Regions from separate parts of the Cobetia sp. BL01 genome, predicted to be linked through region 2. Evidence: riboswitches for the same ligand, from Rfam matches in the RefSeq annotation. Region 2 holds a riboswitch; the other holds the start of a gene.

Region 1 (8,389 bases), on a different contig from region 2:
TTGCTCAGCCACCTGATCCAGAGTGGCGAGTGGCAGCAGGCGCTGATCTTCATCGAGACCAAGCGCGGTGCGGCCAAGCTGGTCAGCCAGCTGGAGAAGCGCGGCATTGGCGCCGAATCCTTCCACAGCGGACGCAGCCAGGCGGTCCGCGAGCAGCTGCTGGCAGACTTCAAGGCAGGCAAGGTGCCATTTCTGGTGGCGACGGGCGTCGCGGCGCGCGGCATCGACATCGATGACCTGCAGCGGGTGGTCAACTATGACCTGCCGGATGAGGCAGAGAACTATGTGCACCGTATCGGACGCACCGGACGCGCCGGGGCAAGCGGTGAAGCCATCTCACTGGTATCGCGTGATGATTTCCGCAACCTGTGCGCCATCGAGCAGCATCTGGGCAACTTCATCGAGCGTGTGGTGATCGAAGGGTTCGAGCCCGGACTCGCCGTGCCCGCCTCGACGATGGACCCGCTGCCACGCAAGCCGGCCCGCGCTCGCCGCCGACCTGCCGGCAAGCGCTGAGCCATTCGCGCACCGTACGCGACACCGCGACAGTGGAACCTCCTCCACTGTCGCTCTCACTGCTGATCATCGCCTCACGACCTGCTGCCGTGAGATTCGCTGCTGCGCGATACCGGCCCCAGCTGGTTGTCGCTGACGAAACGATTGCAGCCTTCGCGCTTGGCGCGGAACAGGTTGACGTCCGCCTTGGCGATCAGGCTTTCCAGATCCTTGTCCCCCGACTGGCGCTGGGCGACGCCGATCGAGAGACTGACATCGAGACTGTTGATGCCGTCATTGATGACGAAGGGCAATGCCGAGGCCCCCTTGCACAGACGCTCCGCCACCTGGTCGGCGCGCTCACCATGCAGCCGCGGACTCAGCAGCACGAACTCCTCCCCGCCATAGCGACCGATCAGATCCTCTCCGCGCAGGATACTGCGCATGCGCTTCACCAGCTCCTTGAGCACCTGGTCGCCCGCCGCGCGTCCCCAGGTCTCGTTGATCAGCCCCAGGTGGTCGACATCCACCATCATCACGCTGATGGGCTGTGTTCCCATCAACATCTCACGCCCCTTGTCGATCAGTTCCGCGCGACTCAGCGCCCCGGTCAACTCATCGAACCGCTCGCGTGACTCGAAACGCTGGCGCAAGCGATCCGCCGACCACCCCATCTGTACCAGCACGAGGGTGAAGAACACGGTCAGAACGCAGAGATTGATCAGTCGGAACGCGAATGCCCACCCGGGCGGCAGCGGATTGGCCACCCCCTGGAACATCAACACGACATAGGCCAGCAGCGGCATGCTCAGGCAGATGAGACACAGCAGCAGACGTCGCGTGAAGGGCATGCGAATGCAGTAGATGCACAGCAGCGCACCGAAATAGAAATAATCGAAACCGGGGGCTGGACCGAAATAGCCCAGGGACAGACTTATCTGGGCACAGGTACCCAATGCCAGCAGGTTGGCGGCCAGTACCTCTCGGCGCGCGCGATGCAGCTGCAGACAGACAAGGTCCACCACCAGCATGCCCAGATCCAGCGCCAGAATGCCCATCTCTCCCAGCCAGAGCATCAGACCGGCATACAGCAGGTGACTCGCTATCGCGAGCACATACACCACATTGAAGGTGGCGTGGAAGGTCTTCTCGTCCTCGGTGAGGCCTGGTGGGAAATCCTCGAATCGCAACAGCCAGCGCGCAAGGTGTGGATGTGGACTGCCCATGAGACTATCTCCTTGGCTGCTGACCACCATTCGTGGCCAGCCAGACCAGGCGGGTAAAGGCCTGACGAGCCAAGGGTACGTCATCCCTCAGTCGAAAGGAGATCAGCACATTACACGCAATGCATAAACCCGCCACCAAGCGCCGAGCCAGCCTGGCGTCACGACAGGCAGAACCGGGCCACGACGCAAAGAACCGCGTCAATGCAGGCGCAGCCCCACCTTGGTGATGCGATTGCCCTCGACCTCATTCACCACCCAGTGAATGCCATGCCAGTCGACATCATCCCCGACCACCGGCACCCCGCCGACTCTGCGGGTGATGAACTCGGCGATGGTCAGGTGCTGCTCGCCCTGAGAGAGCGTCAGTCCGTAGACATCGGCGATATCCTGCATGTTGGCATCCCCTTCCAGGGTGAAGGTGCCGAAGAAGGCGCGCTGTTCATGCTGCAGACTCTCGCCATTGAACATGCGATTGAGGCTTGGCACATCACAGGAGCGACCGACGACGCACAGCACGTCCTTCTGATGCAGACAGGTGCTGCCCTTGGGATGGATCAGCACCTTGTTGCGGAACAGTGCCCCGACCTTGGCCCCGGAGGGGAAGCGCAGCATGCGCAATGCCACGCCTTCCAGCGCCGTGTTGTCGACCCGGTAGACCAGCATCTCGTAATCGTTGACGGGCATGATGCCCAGCAGATTGCGGCGGCTGGGCTGTGCGCCCGGCGGCACCACCACCCTGAGCTTGCGCGCCATGGGAGCCAGCGACGAGCCCTGCACCAGCAGCGAGATGATCACCACGAAGAAGGCGACATTGAAGTAGACGCCGGCATTCTCGACCCCGGTGATCACCGGGAAGATCGCCAGCACGATCGGCACCGCCCCCCTCAACCCGACCCAGCTGATGAACCACAGCTCTCGCCAGCGGAAGCGGAAGAAAGGCTTGAGACACAGGATCACGGCCAGGGGGCGCACGAACAGGATCAGCGCCACACTCAGAATGGCGGCCGGCAGCGCGAACTGCAGCATCGTGGAGGGTGAGACCAGCAGACCCAGCATCAGGAACAGCACGATCTGGGACAGGTGGGCCAGTCCGTCATGCACCGGCAGGATGTGTTCGAGGTGGCGCCCCGGATGATTGCCGATCATCAGGCCACACAGATAGATGGCCAGGAAGCCACTGCCACCGAGCTCATTGGTCGTCGCGAACAGACTCAGGCCCAGCGCCAGCGCCAGCAGGGAATAGAGGCCGGGCGCCAGATCCAGATAGCGCATCAGACGGGCGATCAACCAGCCACCGGCGATCCCCATGCCCGCGCCGACCCCGAACTGCAGCGCGAAGCTCATGAGTCCGGCGGCGACCCCCGACAGCTGTCCGGTCAGTATCTCGGCCAGAGTGATGGTGAGGAAGATGGCCATCGGGTCGTTGGTACCGGACTCGATCTCCAGCGTCGCCCCGACCCGCTCGTTGAGGTGCACCCCCTGCCCGCCCAGTAGCGAGAAGACCGCCGCGGCGTCGGTAGAGCCGACGATGGCCCCGACCAGCAGGCCTTCGATCAGGGTGAGGTCAAACAGCCACATGGCCAGCAGCCCCACCAGCCCGCTGGTCATGAAGACCCCGACGGTCGCCAGCACCAATGCCGGCTTGAGACCCGCGCGGAAGGTCGAGAGACGGGTGCGCAGACCGCCATCGAGCAGAATGAGTGCCAACGCCAGATTGCCGATCAGGTACGCGGTAGAGGCATCATCGAACTGGATGCCGAGCACGCCATCCTCCCCCGCCAGCATGCCGAGTCCCAGGAACAGCAACAGCAGGGGCATGCCGAGACGAGCCGAGACCCGACTTGCCAGCACGCTCAAGGCGATGAGCATGCCCGCCAGCAAGAAGTAATAGTTCAGATTCTCTACCACGTGTGCTCCCCCGCCATTCCCGGCACCAAGTCTCGAATCACGTCTGCGACGGCCCAGAGACAGTATTCCATGTCAGCGACGAGGCTGCAGAGAAATTTCTCAAATATTCATGGACTTGCGATCAACATGTCAGGCTTCTCGGCGACACCCAGGCCGGGGCTGCCGCCAGCTCGGCGTAGCGGGTCGGACCGAAGGCTTCCATCGCCCACAACAGGGCTCGGCACAGCTCACGCTGACCGTCGATATCGACCATGCGCCCATGACGCGAATAACCGGCGAGGAAGGCCTCACGCTGACTCGGCGTCTCCAGCAACAACTCGATCAGTGCCCAGTCGAACTCGATCGGAGCCCACACCAGTGCCTCCCAGTCGCTCCATACCCAGCCGGTGGCGGCGCACAGATATTGGTCCGCGCGCAGGTCCGGCAGACTCCAGACGGCGCGAGCGGGATGCGAGAAGGTGCGTGATGGCAGGTCCCCCAGCTCGTGGGACAGGGGATGGCGCGCGAGAAAACGCGTCACGCGGGCATTCCAATGCAGCAACGGCATGGGCTGGGCAAGGGGCTGACCAAAGCCGGACACGGTGTCCTGATGCAGCCGCCCGACCTGATCTCCCAGCAACTCACAGAAGGTGTCACTGAGATCACTGGGCTGACCGCTGGACCACGGCAGATGCCAGACGGGCGCGCCATCGAGACGTCCCAGATAGGTCAGCGGCAGCGGAGGGATGGGCAAACGCGCCGGCAACGCGCCCGCCAGCCGTGTCAGGGCCTCAGGTTGCGCCCAGCGATCGGCGCCGAAGACACCGCGCATCGCTCGCCAGAAGGGGTCGTGATCCGGGCCGGTCCGCGCCAGCTTGATCAGGCCGGGGGTGCCGCCACGCTGTCGCCACAACCAGTTGGCACTATCCGGCCAGGCAAGTGCCAGCGGCTCCAGCGCATGCCCCAGATAGGTGGAAAGACGGCGAGTCAGCGCATCCTCCGGCCAGCCATTGGGCACGGATGTCGCGTCTGGCATCACGGGTCGCCGCGGTGGCACGGGATAACCGCTGGAGCAGGTCGAGAGATCCGGGGTATCAGGCATGTTGATCTCCTTGAGGCTGCGATACCTCGATAGCATACCCAACACCGGGCCATGCAGCATAGCCACACGACAGCCACCCCGACGATGGCAGGGATGCAACCGGCGGGCAGGTGACGGTACACTGTCGGCCTGGATGGGGGTGCCCGAAAGTGGGCTGAGAGCCGATGCGTCACGTCGCATGGCAACCCCTGGAACCTGATCCGGTTGATACCGGCGGAGGGAATTCCGGTCACCTGCCCAAGCGTCAGGCGCCCTGCGTGCTTCCTCCCCTCGGCATGCCGCCTGACCACGGATGACACTGTGTCGCTGGGACTCTCCCTCAACAACGCTCGCATCGATTACGCCAGCCATACGCTGTTTCGTGATCTGTCGGCGCGTCTGGATGCCGGAAGCTGGACGGCCCTGCTGGGCCGCTCGGGCTGTGGCAAGAGCTCACTGCTGCGCCTGCTGGCCGGCCTCGAGATGCCCGACCATCACACGCTGGAACTCACCACCGATGACGGCAAGCCACTGGCGGGTCGCGTCGCCTGGATGGCGCAGCAGGACCTGCTGCTGCCCTGGCGCCGGGTGCTGGACAATCTGTGTCTGGGAGATGACCTCCATCGTCGCCCCCGCGATACCGAGCGGGCCCGCGAACTGCTGGCAGCGGTGGGTCTGGAGGGGCGCGAGCAGGCCTGGCCAGACTCCCTCTCCGGCGGGCAACGCCAACGCGTTGCATTGGCGCGAACGCTCTATCAGCAGGCTCCGGTGGTGATGATGGATGAACCCTTCTCCGCAGTGGACGCCATCACGCGACTCGAACTGCATGATCTCGCCAGCCGGCTGCTGGACGGACGCACCGTGCTGATGGTCACGCATGACCCGCTCGAGGCGTTGCGCCTGGCCGACCAACTGCTAGTGCTGCGTCCGGGCCGCGACAGCCAGCAGGGGGCAGTGCTCGACCGCTTGCCGGGGCTCTCGCCGCCTCGCCCGGTGCCGCTGGACCTGCCCGCCCTGCAGCAGGCCCAGTCCGAATTGATCACACGCCTGCGCGACGGCGAGGAGACGCAATGAAACGCCTGCATGCCCTGCGTCATCTCGCCATCAGCGCCGCCGTCCTGCTGGGACTCTGGCAACTGGTGATCATCACCACGGCCGTGCCGCCCTACATCCTGCCAGCGCCACTGGCAGTCGCGGAGGTGCTGGTCCGTCAGGCTCCGATGCTGGCACACCACGCCGGCATCACCTTCGCCGAGATTCTTGGCGGGCTGGTACTGGGGGTCCTTCTCGGACTGAGCACCGCGCTGGCACTGGCGTTCATCCCCCGTCTGCGGCGCACCCTGCTGCCATTGCTGCTGATCAGCCAGGTGATCCCGCTGTTCGCGATCGCTCCACTGCTGGTGCTGTGGCTGGGCTATGACATGCTCTCCAAGGTCGTGATGGCCACGCTGATCATCTATTTCCCCGTGGCCTCCACCGGCTACGACGGCCTGCGCCAGACCCCTCAGGGCTGGCTGGATCTCGCCCATACCCTGGGTGCCAGCCCGTGGCGACTGCTGCTGCATGTCCAACTGCCCGCCGCGCTGCCGGCATTGGCCTCCGGCGTGCGCATGGCAGCGACAGCCGCCCCCATCGGGGCCGTCATCGGTGAGTGGGCCGGCGCAAGTCAGGGCCTCGGCTATCTGATGCTCAATGCCAATGCCCGCATGGAAATCGACCTGATGTTCGCCGCCCTGCTGGTGCTGGTCGCCTTTTCGCTGCTGCTGTATTTCACGCTGGATGCCCTGCTGCGTCGCCTGATGCCCTGGCATCGGGATCGCCTGACCCGTTTGAACTGAGCGCTTCCGGCTGTCAGGCGATGCCCTGACGGTCTCACATTCTTGACACCACAAGGAATACCGCCATGCCATTCTCGCCATCGGCGATCCGCCGTTCCAGCAAGCTGTCCTGCCTCTTCGCGACACTGCTGACAACCCTCAGCCTGAGCACCTTCGCCCTGTCAGCCGAGACTGGCGCCAGCGCCGAGCCCCAGGCCCCGACCGCCAGTGACAGTGCAGCGGCAGCGGTCACCCAGACCGGGCAGGACGGTGCCACCCTCGAGCCAGACGCTTCTGCCAAGCAGGCTGCCGAGACCGAGCAACAGACCCGCCCCGCCGCTGGCGATGTGCAGGACCCGCAAGCGGCCGCCACCGATGCCAAGCCCCTCACGCACCTCAAGGTCATGCTCGACTGGTACACCAATCCCGGCCACGGGCCGCTGGTGCTGGCTCAGGAACTGGGCCTGTTCAAGCAACATGGTCTGGACGTCGAGCTGATCGCTCCGGCAGACCCCAGCGTCCCCCCAAAGCTTGCCGCGGCGGAGCGTGTCGACATCGCCATCAGCTATCAGCCCCAGCTGCACCTGCAGGTGGATCAAGGGCTGCCGCTGGTGCGCATCGGCACGCTGGTGGCCACCCCGCTCAACGTGGTGGTGGTACGGGCTGACAGTGACATCCAGTCGATGGCCGACCTCAAGGGCAAGCGCGTCGGCTATTCCGTCGGTGGCGTGGAGGAAGTCCTGCTGTCCACCATGCTCCAGAACAGCGGCCTGACACTGGATGACATCACCCTGACCAACGTCAACTTCTCGCTGACGCCGTCACTGCTGACCCGCAAGGTCGATGCCGTCACCGGGGCATTCCGCAACTTCGAACTCGCCCAGATGGCACAGGAAGGCGTCAAGGGCCGCGCCTTCTACATCGAGGAAGAAGGCGTGCCGACCTATGACGAACTGATCTTCGTCGCCAACAGCGACAGCTATTCTCGCAAGCACGAGCAGTACGCCGCCTTCCTGTCCGCCGTCGGTGAAGCCACCGCCTGGATAATCAACCACCCTGACAAGGGCTGGAAGCTGTTCCGCGAGTCCGACCCGGCACTCGATACCGCGCTCAACAAGAAAGCCTGGTATGCCACCTTGCCGCGCTTCGCCCTGCGTCCGGCCGCACTGGATGCCGGCCGCTACCGTGACTTCGAGAACTTCCTGTACGAGCGCGGCATGATCAAGCAGCGCCAGTCACTCGACCACCTGGCCATCGACGTCAACGCGCCCTGAATAGACGGCCGATGACAGACACGACGACGCCCTGCCGGTTTCCCGACAGGGCGTCGTTTGCTTTCCGCCAGATGACGCGAAGATGCCCCCGCCCCTTGCCTCCCGAGACCTTCCTGTCAGCGCCTGCCATCCACCGGACTGCCGGCTGACGCCCGCCTGGCCAGACGCCGCGCCAACCACCCCATCAGCACAGGCTGGATCACCAGCGCGACCACCAGCACCGCCACGAGCAGTGGCATGCCCTCAAGGGCGCCACCCGGCGAGCTGACCAGCAGCGCCGCCCCGAGATAACTGCCCGCGGCAGAACTCAGATGCTGAACGGCACTCTGGGTGCTGGTGAAGGCGGCCCGCTCGTGCTCGGCAGGAATGAAGCTGTTGAGCGTGTTCTGCGCCACCCGCCGCGCCGAGGAGAACAGCATGTAGGCACCAAACCCCACCCACACCAGCGACGGCCCGGGCGAATGAAGCAGGAAGGCCCAACCCACCAGCGCCGTCAGCAGACAGGTGATGGTGCCGGGCCAGACACTGCCGAAGCGATCACACAGCCGCCCGGTCAGCTGCATGCCCACCAGCGACAGTCCGCCTCCGATCATGTAGAGCCCGCCGAGA
Region 2 (8,389 bases):
CTGGTGCAGGCGCGTGATGAACATGGCGATCCTGTGGCGGCTGCGTTGTGCCTTGTCGGTGCCGATTGCCTCTATGGGCGCTGGTGGGGCAGTGAAGTGCAGGCGGACTGCCTGCATTTCGAGGTCTGCTATTACCAGGGGCTGGAGTTCTGCCTTGAGCGGGGACTGACGCGCTTTGATCCGGGCACACAGGGTGAGCACAAGATCAGCCGCGGCTTCTCGGCCTATGACACCTGGTCATTGCACTGGCTGGTACATCCCGGACTGCAGTCAGCCGTGGCTGACGCGCTTGAGGAGGAAGCGCGCTGGTTGAGCGGGGCGCGACGCCAGGTGGAGGCGATGCTGCCCTATCATCAGCAGCCTGATCTATCCTGAAGGTCTGTCCTGAAGCGCTATTCTTAAGGTCTGTCCTGAAGCGCTATCCTCAAGATCTGCCCGGTACCCGTTTCTCCCCTGCTTGTTCCCCCTGGCTGGATGCCCAGACAGGTAGCAGGTAGCAGGTAGCAGGTAGCAGGTAGCAGAGATGGCACTGCGATGACTACACTGAAAACATCTTAATGTTCTAAATTTAGAGGCTCCCATGCTGCTCAAGGATTGTGACTCCAGGGAGTATGACGTTCTGGTACTTGAGGTGTTGGCGCAGAATGCCACCTTGAGCACCCAAGAGCGCCAGCAGGTTCTGAGGATGCTGCGAGGCGTTCGAGCGCATCAGGAGCGTCGTCGCTCGCTCGCCCGATTCCTGAACACCCTGTTCGAGTCGCGCGATGACTGGGTCGTGCTGCATGACCTGCGCCTGGAAGGGGATGAGGGCGTGATCGAGCTGGATCACGTGTTGATCAATCGCCTCATGCAATTCTGGGTACTGGATGCGTCCTGCTTTGATCTCCCGCTGACGATCTCGCCATTTGGCGAGCTGAGCGCGCACCAGGGCCCCTCTGTCGAGCAAGGCGCTTCCGTCGGGCAGGGCTCATTGGAAGATACCGGGGAGGTCGTTCAGAGCGGTGATGAGTTGCGGTTGACGCCATCACCGCTGCTGGCACTCAAGGAACAGCAGCAGTGCTTTCGCCGCTGGCTGGAGAGCTCAGGTCTCCTGCCTTCCAGACTCGGGATGGTGCTGCAGCCACAATTGACGCATCGGTTGGTCATTGCCGCCGAGGAACAGGTCAGCCGGCCTCCCGAAGATATTCTGGACAGTCGAGCGCTGGTGGACCTGCGCGGGTTGTCCGAAGAATGCCTCAATCTCGGGAGCGGGGCGGCCTCCGTCGCCCGCATGCGTGATTTCACCCACCGGATCGACCCGCGTCGTCTGAGGCGTCTCGGTCGTGCCATCCTGGCGCAGCATGGCCCATCACGGGTCGACTGGGCGTCGCGACTCGGCTTGTCAGAACATGCCACCATGGCCATCCATCCCGATGAGCAGACGGCCTACGCCTGGGTACCACCCCAGGACCCATCCGCTTCCCCCTCGGTGGCCCCCGTGCGTGATGACGCCATCCCTTCTTCAAGCGGGGATGACGCTCCTCAGGTCACGCCTCGTGAGGAGGGGCCAACACCTCCCGAGACTCGCCGGGCCACTCCTCCAAAGGCCACCTCATCCTCTTTCCAGACACTGATGTCCGGCATGGTGCAGACCATGCCCTCGTCCACGTGCCACGGCTTGCAGGCTCAGGACTGGCAGCCTTCAGTTTCTGACGTGAGGCTGCAGGGCGTGTCCTCCGCTGGCGCGAAAGCCTCTGACGTGTCGCACGGCCATCGTGGCATGGCGTCTGGCCATGATGAGATGCAATACCTGCAGCCACGTTGTGATGAGTGTCGTCGCTGGTTGTCCAAGGCCAGTGTGGCGTTATGTCGTAGCGAGGGTCAGCGCGAATTGCTGGGTGACAGGATGTTGTGCCAGCGATGCCGTGCGAGCGACTGAAATCTTCATGTCATTCAGGGGCTTGACGTCTCTAGGCGAGAGGGCAGTCAGCCCGGCAGCAGACTCGCAGGGCAAGGTGGTTGATCAATATTGCGCTCCTGATGTTGCAGTGCAGCAAGAGGTGGCTTATGCTGCACTGCAGCGAGGATGGAACCTGTCGAGAATGCTGGCTTGCAGTGAGATCTCGACCTCATGGCTCACAAGCTTGGTTCAGTCCTGGTAGCCAACGGAGCAAAGCTCCGCTTCATTTTCCGTGTGATGCCAAACCCTGGAGGGTGCCCCATGTTCAACACCAATCTTGAGAAGACCACTCAGCAGTTCGACGACATGTTCTTCGCTCCGCTGCGTGCTTTCAGCGCCCTGAGCCTCGATTACAGCGAGAAGCTGGTCAGCGCTCAGATGGATCTGACCAAGTCCTACGTTGACACCTCCATGGCGCAGGCGCGTTCCATGCTCGAGATCAAGGACAGCGAAGGCCTGAAGAACTTCGTCAAGGAACAGCAGGAGACGGTCAAGTCTCTGGGCGAGAAGCTTCAGAACGACACCCAGAAGGTGGTCGAGCTGAACCAGGAATACGCCAAGAAAGGTCAGGAACTGGCAGAGAACAATGCCAAGTCCGCCTCCGAGGCCATGCAGAAAGTCGCCAAGTAAGCGACTGCTGCTGACGCTCTCAGGCGAGCGTCTACAACGCCCATCCGGTCTTCCGGGTGGGCGTTCGCGCGTCTGAGGCATCGCTGGGGAGGTGGGGAGGCGCGCGACGCTAGCGGCGAGCGCTGCCTTGGGCCACAATGTGCTGCCACGCCGCCGGTGATTGCCGGCGGCATTTATTCGATCAGTGACAGGTGATAGACATGGCACAGGCCACAGCGCGTCATATTCTCGTTTCCAGCGAAGAACAGTGTGCAGCTCTCAAGACCGAAATCGAGAACGGCCGCGATTTCGCTGATGCCGCTCGCGAGCACTCCTCCTGCCCGTCCGGTCGCAGTGGCGGTGACCTGGGCGCCTTCGGCCCGGGCATGATGGTCAAGGAATTCGACGAAGTCGTGTTCAGCGCACCGATCAACACCGTGCAGGGCCCGGTGAAGACCCAGTTCGGTTATCACCTGCTGGAAGTCACCAGCCGCACGTGATCTCTGGATCACGCTCATGACACGTCATGAGTGGTTGGCAGCAAGCCATTGAAAACGCCCCGACCAGTGATGGTCGGGGCGTTTTTCGTGCGGCTCAGCACGTCAGCCTTTCGTGCGCCAATCCCTCTACCTATACCTCCTGATAGAGCTGGCTGCCTTCGCGCTTGAACTTGTCAGCCTGCTCCTGCATGCCGGCCATCACGCTGTCGGCGTCACCGGTCAGGCCGTGTTCGTTGGCGTAGTCGCGGACTTCCTGGGTGATCTTCATCGAGCAGAACTTCGGCCCGCACATGGAGCAGAAGTGGGCGACCTTGGCCGAATCCTTGGGCAGCGTCTCGTCGTGGAAGCTGCGCGCGGTGTCCGGGTCAAGGCCCAGATTGAACTGGTCTTCCCAGCGGAACTCGAAGCGTGCCTTGGAGAGTGCATTGTCACGACGTTGCGCGCCCGGATGCCCCTTGGCCAGGTCCGCGGCATGCGCGGCGATCTTGTAGGTGATGATGCCAGTCTTGACGTCGTCCTTGTTGGGCAGTCCCAGGTGCTCCTTGGGGGTCACGTAGCAGAGCATGGCGCAGCCGAACCAGCCGATCATCGCGGCACCGATGCCGGAGGTGATGTGGTCGTAGCCCGGGGCGATGTCGGTGGTCAGCGGGCCGAGGGTGTAGAAGGGCGCCTCGTCGCACTCGCTGAGCTGCTTGTCCATGTTCTCCTTGATCAGGTGCATCGGCACGTGACCCGGACCTTCGATCATGACCTGGACATCGTGCTGCCAGGCGATCTTCGTCAGCTCGCCGAGCGTCTCGAGCTCGCCGAACTGGGCGGCGTCATTGGCATCGGCCACCGAGCCCGGGCGCAGGCCATCGCCCAGTGACAGGCTGATGTCGTAGGCCTTGCAGATCTCGCAGATGTCCTCGAAGTGGCGATAGAGGAAGCTTTCCTCGTGATGCGCCAGACACCACTTGGCCATGATGGAGCCACCGCGCGAGACGATGCCGGTCACGCGGCTGGCGGTCAGCGGCACATAGCGCAGCAGGACGCCGGCGTGGATGGTGAAGTAGTCGACGCCTTGCTCGGCCTGCTCGATCAGCGTGTCGCGGAAGATCTCCCAATCAAGATTCTCGGCCACGCCATCGACCTTCTCCAGCGCCTGATAGATCGGCACCGTGCCGATGGGCACGGGAGAATTGCGCAGAATCCATTCACGGGTCTCGTGGATGTTGGCGCCGGTCGAGAGGTCCATGACGGTGTCGGAACCCCAGCGGATCGCCCAGGTCATCTTGTCGACCTCCTCCTCGATGGAGGAGGTGACCGCCGAGTTGCCCAGGTTGCCGTTGACCTTCACCAGGAAGTTGCGGCCGATGATCATCGGCTCGCTTTCCGGGTGATTGATGTTGGCGGGAATGATGGCGCGGCCACGCGCGACTTCCTCACGCACGAATTCGGCGGTGATCTCGTCGGGCAGGTTGGCGCCGAAGCTGTGACCCGGGTGCTGGTGGCCCAGAATGCTCTCGACGGAGTCGCTGCCCTGATATTCCTCACGCAGCGCGATACGACGCTGATTCTCGCGAATCGCGATGTACTCCATCTCCGGCGTGATGATGCCCTGGCGCGCATAGTGCAGCTGGGTGACATTCTTGCCCGGCAGGGCACGACGCGGGCGGTGGTCCAGCTCGAAACGCAGGGACGACAGGCGCAGGTCGGCCTGGCGCACGCGACCATATTCGCTGCTCAGCTGATTGAGCTGTTCGGTATCGCCGCGCTCCTCGATCCACTTCTCGCGCAGTGGCGCCAGCCCGCGACGAATGTCGATCTCGACCGCCGGGTCGGTGTAGGGACCGGAGGTATCGTAGACGACGATCGGCGGATTCTCTTCCAGACTGTTGGAGGTCTGGGTCGGCGAGCAGCCGATCTCGCGCATGGGCACGCGGATGTCCGGGCGAGAGCCTTCGATGTAGATCTTGCGCGAGCCGCTCAGCGGCGCGATGGCGGCGGCGTCGACGCGGGCTTCACTGGCGAGATGGCGACTGCCATCCTTGCGACCAGCACGTGCGCGCGCCTTCGGCGCAGCCTCAGGCTGGGGGGCGAGCGACGGTTCTGCGGCGTTGGTGGCTTGCGGATCTTGAGTCGTGGGGGTAGTGCTCATGCAGGTCTCCTCAAAGGGCGACGTCACGGCAGACGTCATCATGGGAAGACCGTGCGCAGGGAGAGGATGGCCATCGCCGACTCCTTGCCAACAGGTGGCCCGGGAGCGAGGCGGCCGCGGGCAGCGGCTGACCATCAGCTTGATTCCTACGCCGGTCCTAACCGGTTCAGGTTCCACGGGACCCCTTGCTGGCAGCCTCGCCCATTTGGCGGCGAGGTGATGCATGCAGGATCTCAGCCGGTTCCACCGGCACCCCGTCAAGCGTGCTCAGAGTTCAATGCGGGCATGACCTGTGCTGAGCGTAGTGTTGGCCCAGATCATCGTGCTCGCATTCAGGCTCTGATGGCCTGTGGTGTGTCTGAATGATTGGCGAGAGGACCACGTCCCCAGGCCGATGAAAATCGGTGTGTCTTCCGTTCGCGCTGGTGCGGCCTGTCAGGCGACGGCCTGCCACGGATCAGTCGCGATCAAGGCCCATCTGCCAGAAGTCGATCTCGAGACGTGTCGCATCGCGGAAGACATCCACCAGTTCGCCCAGCCGGCGCTCCGAGACCTCCGAGAGCCGAGCGTCCAGCCATTCACGTTCGGCGTCCACCGCTTCCTTGAAGTCATCGCTGGAGTACATCGCGATCCAGTCCGCGTACGGATTGTCCTCGATCTCGGTGGTGTCCTGATCCAGCAGCCACTCGGCGATCTCGCCGTAGCCGATCAGGCAAGGCGCGAGCGCCACGTGCAGATCGAGCAGGTCGCCGCGCTGGCCGCAATCCAGTACGTAACGGGTATAGGCCAGGGTGGCACGCGATTCCGGCAGCTCACTCAGGTCATCCTCGCTGATGCCCCACTCGCTGCAGTAGCCGATATGCAGATCGAGCTCGGTATTGAGGATGGTGTCGAGACTGGCCGTGGCCTGACGCAGCTCCGCGAGGGTGCGGCTCTTGTAGGCGGCCAGCGCCCAGGCGCGCGCGAAGTGGATCAGGAACAGGTAGTCCTGCTGCAGGTAATGGCGGAAGGACTCCTCTGGCAGACGACCTTCCCCGAGCTGGCGAACGAAGTCATGCTCGAGATAGTCGCGCCATTCCTCGGCGCAGGCACTGGTCAGGTCTGAAAAGCTGGGCATCGACGCATCCCTCGGTGAGCGTGCTGCCAATCCGTGATGGAGTGGCAAAGGTCTGGCTCGAGCGTGGTCAGGTCCGGCAATCTGCAGGGAAAAAGCGGGGGGAGGTGCGGCGTTCACCTGGAAGAGGTGAAGATGATGTGCGGCAACACTTCGCGCTTGATCCCTACGCCGGTACTAACCGGATCAGGTTCGGCGGGATCGTCATTCACGCACCTCGATGCAAGGCCTCGAACAGTGCGAATGACATCTCAGCCGGTCTTACCGGCACCCCGTCAAGCTGTGACTCAGACGTCACGATATCTCGAGTGTAACAGTCCTGCGGTGCAGGAAAAGCCTCTGCCGCCCTAAAACCCATGCGACTTTGGGAGGCCTTCTGCGATGCTGAAAGGGCTTCCTGCGATGCGGGAAGCGTGTCATGCGCTGCAGGAAAGATGTCATGCAGGCTGACAGGAGGAGAGGTTCGCCATCAGGGCTGGGAAGTGTCGCCTCAGGCGCACCAGATCGTGAGGCTCATCGACATCCCAGCTGACAGGCAGGCAACCGACGCTTCTGCCTGCCTGAGCCAGCAGTGCAAGAGTCTCCCGGCTCACGTCGGCATGGCTCCAGTGATCCAGCTGGAAGGCCGCCGGGCAGGCTGCTTTCAGGCCAATCAATCCGTATCCCCCGTCTTCGCTGGGCTGCAGCACCGCCTCATGGTCATGCAGGCACCGCGCCGCCTCGCGCAGACGTTGACTGTCCAATGCGGGCAGGTCAGAGCCCATCAGCAGCACGGGGCCTGCGGGCAGGTGGCGCAGCATGGCCTGATGCATGCGCTCCCCAAGCCCACCCTGTGGCTGTGCCTCGAGCGTGATCCGCCTGCCATGTGCCGCCATGCTCTCTGCACGCCACTGATCCTCAAGTTCCGTCAGCAGGGCTGCCAGCTCAGGTTGCTGCCGAGCGTGCTCGGGGGAGGGAGTCAGCATCACGACCACCTTGCCGAGGCGTGAGGCGCAGGCCTGCTGAACGATTCTGCGCAGCATGCGCGAGTAGAGGCGTGCCGCCCCCTCGGGACCGAGGGCAGGGATCAGCCGCGTCTTGCATTGTCCGGCCAGTGGCAGGCGGCCGAAGATGATGAGCGTCGGGCGCATGTCATACGCGGCCGTGTCGGTTTCCCTGCCAGCAAGCGAGGCTTCAGGCATGAGGCAAGCCACGCTGTTCGCAGGCCTGAGCGGCGGCACCATATCCATAGAGGCGCGCCAGACGGACAGGAGATACGCCACCCCAGGCTGCCAGGCGCAGCCCCCACATCTTGAGGATGGTGCGACAGACGCCATGGGTTTCCCAGCGTCTTCCACTGGTGGTGACTCTGGCGGAGAGGTTCAGCGGCGAGGTCAGTCGCTTGAGCCTGACGCTCAGCTGGATGTCCTCCATCAGGGGGCACGACGGGAAAGCCCTCGATGGCCTCGAAGGTGGAGCGTCGTACGAACTGGGTCTGATCACCTGTGCTGATGCTGGTCAGGCGCGAGCGCAGATTCATCAGCATGGCGATCACGGGCAGCAGCGGAGAATCTCCTTCGATGTCGACATCGAAGCGACCCCAGTCGCACTCGCGATGCTCGGCGAGGGTCTCTGACAGTACCGAGAGGACATGTGCCGGCAGGCGCGTGTCGGCATGCAGGAACAGCAGCCATTGACCACGAGCCTGAGAGGCACCGGCGTTCATCTGCGTTGCCCGGCCCGGATCACTGCTCAGGCAGCGATCGCACAGCGGCGTTGCCAGCTCGCGGGTAGTATCCGTGGAGCCGCCATCGACCACGATGACCTCGCAATCCCCGCTCGCGCGCATTGGGCTCAAGGCGATCAAGGCCGAGACGATACCGGATGCCTCATTGTGGACTGGCATGATGATGCTCAGCCACGGGGGGCGCGTCAGGGCGCTGCCCGAACGGACAGCCCTGGGGGCAGGGCTGGCAACTGGCGAGAAGATGGAGGGCTTTGTCATGGCGCAGGCTCCGGCGATGGCGTCGTCCTGAGAGCATACGCATGTGATCACCCCATGGATGCAGAGCGTCGAGACGCTCGCTCAACGCTTGGGCGAAGAATCA

What was found. Region 2 has a riboswitch for thiamine pyrophosphate ahead of tenA (thiaminase II). Riboswitches for the same ligand answer to the same signal wherever they lie in the genome.
Region 1: it holds a riboswitch for thiamine pyrophosphate, as region 2 does, so the genes downstream of both, ACZYGA_RS13810 (ABC transporter ATP-binding protein) here and tenA (thiaminase II) in region 2, are expected to answer to the same signal.

What each region holds. Positions count from the first base shown of each region.
Region 1 covers NZ_JBVBEE010000008.1:65,104-73,492, forward strand. The annotation lists gene ACZYGA_RS13790 (DEAD/DEAH box helicase) at 1-516, shown strand, start outside; gene ACZYGA_RS13795 (GGDEF domain-containing protein) at 591-1,721, opposite strand; gene ACZYGA_RS13800 (potassium/proton antiporter) at 1,920-3,629, opposite strand; gene ACZYGA_RS13805 (protein kinase family protein) at 3,751-4,710, opposite strand; TPP riboswitch at 4,836-4,949, shown strand; gene ACZYGA_RS13810 (ABC transporter ATP-binding protein) at 5,011-5,763, shown strand; gene ACZYGA_RS13815 (ABC transporter permease) at 5,760-6,527, shown strand; gene ACZYGA_RS13820 (ABC transporter substrate-binding protein) at 6,593-7,780, shown strand; gene ACZYGA_RS13825 (MFS transporter) at 7,897-8,389, opposite strand, start outside.
Region 2 covers NZ_JBVBEE010000001.1:571,949-580,337, reverse strand. The annotation lists gene ACZYGA_RS02495 (GNAT family N-acetyltransferase) at 1-375, shown strand, start outside; gene ACZYGA_RS02490 (nuclease-related domain-containing protein) at 581-1,918, shown strand; gene ACZYGA_RS02485 (phasin family protein) at 2,201-2,569, shown strand; gene ACZYGA_RS02480 (peptidylprolyl isomerase) at 2,770-3,048, shown strand; gene thiC (phosphomethylpyrimidine synthase ThiC) at 3,179-5,188, opposite strand; TPP riboswitch at 5,315-5,455, opposite strand; gene tenA (thiaminase II) at 5,646-6,305, opposite strand; TPP riboswitch at 6,449-6,587, opposite strand; gene ACZYGA_RS02465 (TIGR04282 family arsenosugar biosynthesis glycosyltransferase) at 6,740-7,432, opposite strand; gene ACZYGA_RS02460 (hypothetical protein) at 7,476-7,715, opposite strand; partial or broken gene ACZYGA_RS02455 (glycosyltransferase) at 7,897-8,187, opposite strand; gene ACZYGA_RS02450 (hypothetical protein) at 8,102-8,317, shown strand.